One region of the Pantoea phyllosphaerae genome, then DNA from elsewhere that is predicted to be linked to it. Evidence: predicted binding sites of a transcription regulator. Region 1 holds the regulator's gene; the other holds the start of a gene.

Region 1 (2,201 bases):
TTGATAAAGATGGCTGCCTGCGCCTGCACCTGTGGATCGCCGCCCGCCAGCCGACCTGTCAGCACGCTAAGCGGCTCGCGCAGCAGGATAAACAGCAGGCCCGCAAGCAGCGCCATCAGCAGCGGCTGCGTCAGGGCGCGCGCCAGCGCTTGCGTATCGCGTGCGCCGAAAGCCTGCGCGGTGATGCCGGTGGTGCTCATGCGCAGAAAGAGTAAAAGCATGAAGACGAAGCTGGTCGCGGTCGCGCCAATCGCTACGCCGCCAAGATAAACCGGGCTGTCGAGATGGCCGATAACGGCGGTATCCACCAGGCCAAGCAGCGGTACGGTGATATTGGAGAGGATCATCGGCAGCGCCAGCCGCCAGAGTTGTCGGTCGTCAGCAGAGAAGAGACGCATCAGCCGGTCCATGCCTGAAAACGTAAAAAGAAGCGAGGCGGCCCCGGCGCGGCGTCAGCCGCAGGAGGCGCATGAAAAGATTATCGTACAGACGCCTGACGAAGGGATGCAGGCGTCTGAAGGCCAGCGGTCAGAGCCACTCGCCGTTGCGCACTACGCCTACCGCCAGACCTTCGACGGTCAGCGACTGCGTGCGAGTGTCGACGACAATCGGTTCGAAGTCGTTGTTTTCCGGCAGCAGATGAACCACAGTGCCCTGCTTTTTCCAGCGCTTTACCGTGACTTCATCATCAATGCGCGCCACCACAACCTGACCGTTACGCACATCCTGCGTTTTATGCACCGCCAGCAGATCGCCATCCATAATGCCAATATCTTTCATCGACATACCGGCGACGCGCAGCAGGAAGTCAGCAGAAGGCTTAAACAGGTCGGGGTCAACTTTGTAATGGGTTTCAATGTGTTCCTGCGCCAGCAGCGGCTCACCGGCGGCGACGCGGCCGATTAACGGCAGGCCATTGGACTCTTCCTCTTCCATCAGCAGGCGGATGCCGCGTGATGCGCCGGAAACGATTTCAATAACGCCTTTACGCGCCAGCGCTTTGAGGTGTTCTTCAGCGGCGTTAGGGGAACGGAACCCCAGCTGCGAGGCGATCTCCGCACGCGTTGGCGGCATGCCCGTCTGGTTGATATGGTCGCGAATCAGGTCATAAACCTGTTGCTGCCTGGTGGTTAATGCTTTCATCCCGCCCCCTGGTTGTTTATACAGTCGCTGTGAGTATATACAGGTATTGGTGAAATGAAAACCAAAACCCAGGGAAATAACAGCCGTTTGGGCAATAATGGAAAGGCTATCGCAAATGGGTCCAGAGCAGCGCGATCCAGACAAACAGTGCCAGTATGATAGCGATCAAGACGGCGGCAGAGCCCATATCTTTCGCCCGCCCCGCCAGCGGATGACGCTCCTGGCCGATACGGTCAACTACCGCTTCAATCGCGCTGTTAAGGATCTCAACGATGATCACCAGCACGACCGAGCCGATCATCAGAATGCGCGCGACGGTGTCGACATCCAGCCAGCAGGCGATCGCGATCGCGACAAGGGCGGCCGTGGCTTCCTGACGAAACGCAGCTTCATGCTGCCAGGCGGCGCGTAGCCCTTGCCACGAGTAGCCTGCCGCTTTCACTATCCTGAGTAAACCGGTGGTATGACTTGCCATTGCGAGGGAACCCTTTTAGTTGTTTGACGTCAATGTCTGGGCCAGGTGCGTTTGGCACCACCACAGATCTTCGCAGCACTTTCTGATATGCTTGCGGCGCTTTGCTAACAAGAGGCTTCATGTTGTCTATGTCAGGTTGGCGTAAACTTTATTATAAATTGTTGAATTTACCACTTTCTATTCTGGTAAAAACGAAGGCTATTCCGGGCGATCCCGTTTCCGAACATGGGCTCGATCCGACGCGGCCGATTATGTACGTGCTGCCATACGATTCCAAGGCGGATTTGCTGACGCTGCGCCAGCAGTGTCTGAAGCATAATTTGCCCGATCCGCTCTCGCCGCTGGAAATTGACGGCGCGCTGCTGCCGCGCCACGTGTTTATCCACGACGGCCCGCGCGTATTTCCCCATTTTGGGCCGAATACGGAATCGGTGAAAATTTTTCACGAGTACCTCGATCTGCATCGCAACAATCCTCAGCTCGATATTCAGATGCTGCCGGTATCGGTGATGTTCGGCCGCGCGCCTGGCCGCGAGGTTCAGGGTGACGATACGCCACATCTGCGCGAGCTTAACGGGGTTGA
Region 2 (2,201 bases), on a different contig from region 1:
AATATGCTGCTGTCGGACGGGCGCTATTTGATGGCGTTCTGCTCGACCAACCTCTACTGGATCACGCGCCGCGCGCCCTTCGGCAAAGCGCAGCTGCTCGATCAGGATGTCGAGATTGATTTCCAGCAGCACACCACCGCCAACGACGTGGTGACGGTGATTGCGACGCAGCCGCTGACGGCAAATGAAACCTGGCACCGCATCGTGCCAGGCGAGTGGGCGCTATTCTACCTTGGAGAGCGCCAGGAATGATTTAGAGGCGGCTTCGGGATTGACGATCGCCGGGCTGCCGCTGTTCATCACGTAGCTGCCGCTGGCGACGCTGACCGTCGGCGGCTGATGGTATTTCGCAAAGTAAGCGTAGCCGGGCTGCAGCTCGCGCCAGAAGCTGGCGTAGGTGGAGTAGCGATGGCGCTGCATGTTGGTGTCGGTCATGCGGAACGGGAAGATGCTGATGTGCACCTCTGACTGGCCGTTACGCAGCGCCGCGTTCACATAGGTGAAAATCTCGTCCATATAGGCGTCGGTCATCGCATAGCAGCCGATTGATTTACAGTCGCCGTGGATCATCAGATAGTTGCCGGTGTAGGCATGCTCGCGATCGTACTGGTTAGGAAACCCGACGTTGATGGCGCGATAAAAACGGCTGTCGGGCTTCAGCTGGTTGAGCCTGACGCTGTAAAAGCCTTCCGGACTTTTAAAATCCCCTTCGCGGCGCTTCGGGCCGAGGCCACCGGAAAAGTTACAGATGCGGTAGGTATCGAGCAGGCGAAATTCGTTGCCGATTTTGCCATAGAGCTCCAGCGTGCGTTCTTCCTTGAAAATCTGCAGATAGACCGGGGTACCGAGTAACTGTTTCTTTAATTCTTTACTTACCGGCGTCGACACTGGCTGCGTCGGCTCGGGAGTCATTGCCATGCTGAGGGCTGGCATCAAAATCATCGCAAACAGAAGTGCGATTTTGCCCATGCTGTGTGTACCTTGAGTGAAGAGAACGATGACGCGAGACGCGTCTCAGACTTGCATTATCGGAAAACTCCGCTACCGCAGCGCAACATTAGCATTGTCTGTTTTTTTATCAAGACGCCGCCAGGTAAATTCGCGTTTTCCTCAAGGTATGACGGCCATAAATTTGTAAACTTTAGTGGCGACGGAGGGTAAATCCGTTTTTCAGGCGCGCCTGACGCGGCGGCGCTTTTGCATCTGTACATCTATACAGTATCATAAGGCGTGACGGAAAACGGATGGCGGGCAAGCGTGAAAATCATACATGTCGATATGGACTGCTTCTATGCAGCGGTAGAGATGCGCGACAATCCGGCGCTGCGCGATATTCCCATCGCCATTGGCGGCAGCCGCGAACGACGCGGCGTAATCAGCACCGCCAACTATCCGGCGCGTAAGTTCGGCGTACGCAGCGCGATGCCCACCGCCATGGCGCTGAAGCTCTGTCCCCATCTGAAGCTGCTGCCGGGGCGCTTCGACGCCTATAAAGAGGCGTCGCAGCAGATCCGCGACATCTTTCTGCGCTATACCCCCTTGATCGAACCGCTGTCGCTGGACGAGGCCTATCTCGACGTCACCGACAGTCCGCACTGCCACGGCTCTGCTACGCTGATCGCCCGCGAGATCCGCAATACTATTCAGCGCGAGACGGGGCTGACCGCCTCGGCCGGCATCGCGCCGATTAAGTTCCTCGCAAAAATCGCCTCCGATCTTAACAAGCCCGACGGGCAGTATGTGATTACGCCGCAGGAGATGCCCGATTTTCTGCTGTCGCTGCCGCTGGCGAAGATCCCCGGCGTCGGCAAGGTGGCGACGAAAAAGCTCGAGGAGATGGGGTTGCATACCTGCGCCGACGTGCAGAAAGCGGATGTGGCGCAGCTGCTCAAGCGTTTTGGCAAGTTTGGCCGCGTGCTGTGGGAGCGCAGCCACGGCATCGACGAGCGCGGCGTGGTGGTGGAGCGCGAACGCAAGTCCGTCGGCGTGGAGCGCACGCTGGCGGAAGATATTCACAGCTGGGAAGCCTGCCTGGAGATTATCGATTTTCTCTATGCGGAGCTGGAGCGCCGCCTGACGCAGGTTCGGCCCGACAGGCAAATCGCGCGGCAGGGCGTGAAGCTCAAGTTCAACGATTTCCAGCTGACGACGCAGGAGCATATCTGGCCGGAGCTGAACAAAGAGGATTTGATTGCGGTGGC

What was found. Region 1 encodes LexA, which represses DNA repair genes until DNA is damaged. Its sites were predicted from a motif close to TNCTGTATGTACATACAGNA; they were not measured.
Region 2: a site for LexA is predicted at 1,202-1,221, ahead of dinB (DNA polymerase IV). Genes of this name have one in related genera too.

The regions. Positions count from the first base shown of each region.
Region 1 covers NZ_JBPFDE010000004.1:26,022-28,222, reverse strand. The annotation lists gene dinF (MATE family efflux transporter DinF) at 1-398, opposite strand, end outside; gene lexA (transcriptional repressor LexA) at 529-1,143, opposite strand; gene ACR6A7_RS07150 (diacylglycerol kinase) at 1,250-1,618, opposite strand; gene plsB (glycerol-3-phosphate 1-O-acyltransferase PlsB) at 1,747-2,201, shown strand, end outside.
Region 2 covers NZ_JBPFDE010000019.1:25,484-27,684, reverse strand. The annotation lists gene ACR6A7_RS19260 (class II glutamine amidotransferase) at 1-252, shown strand, start outside; gene dpaA (peptidoglycan meso-diaminopimelic acid protein amidase) at 223-969, opposite strand; gene dinB (DNA polymerase IV) at 1,258-2,201, shown strand, end outside.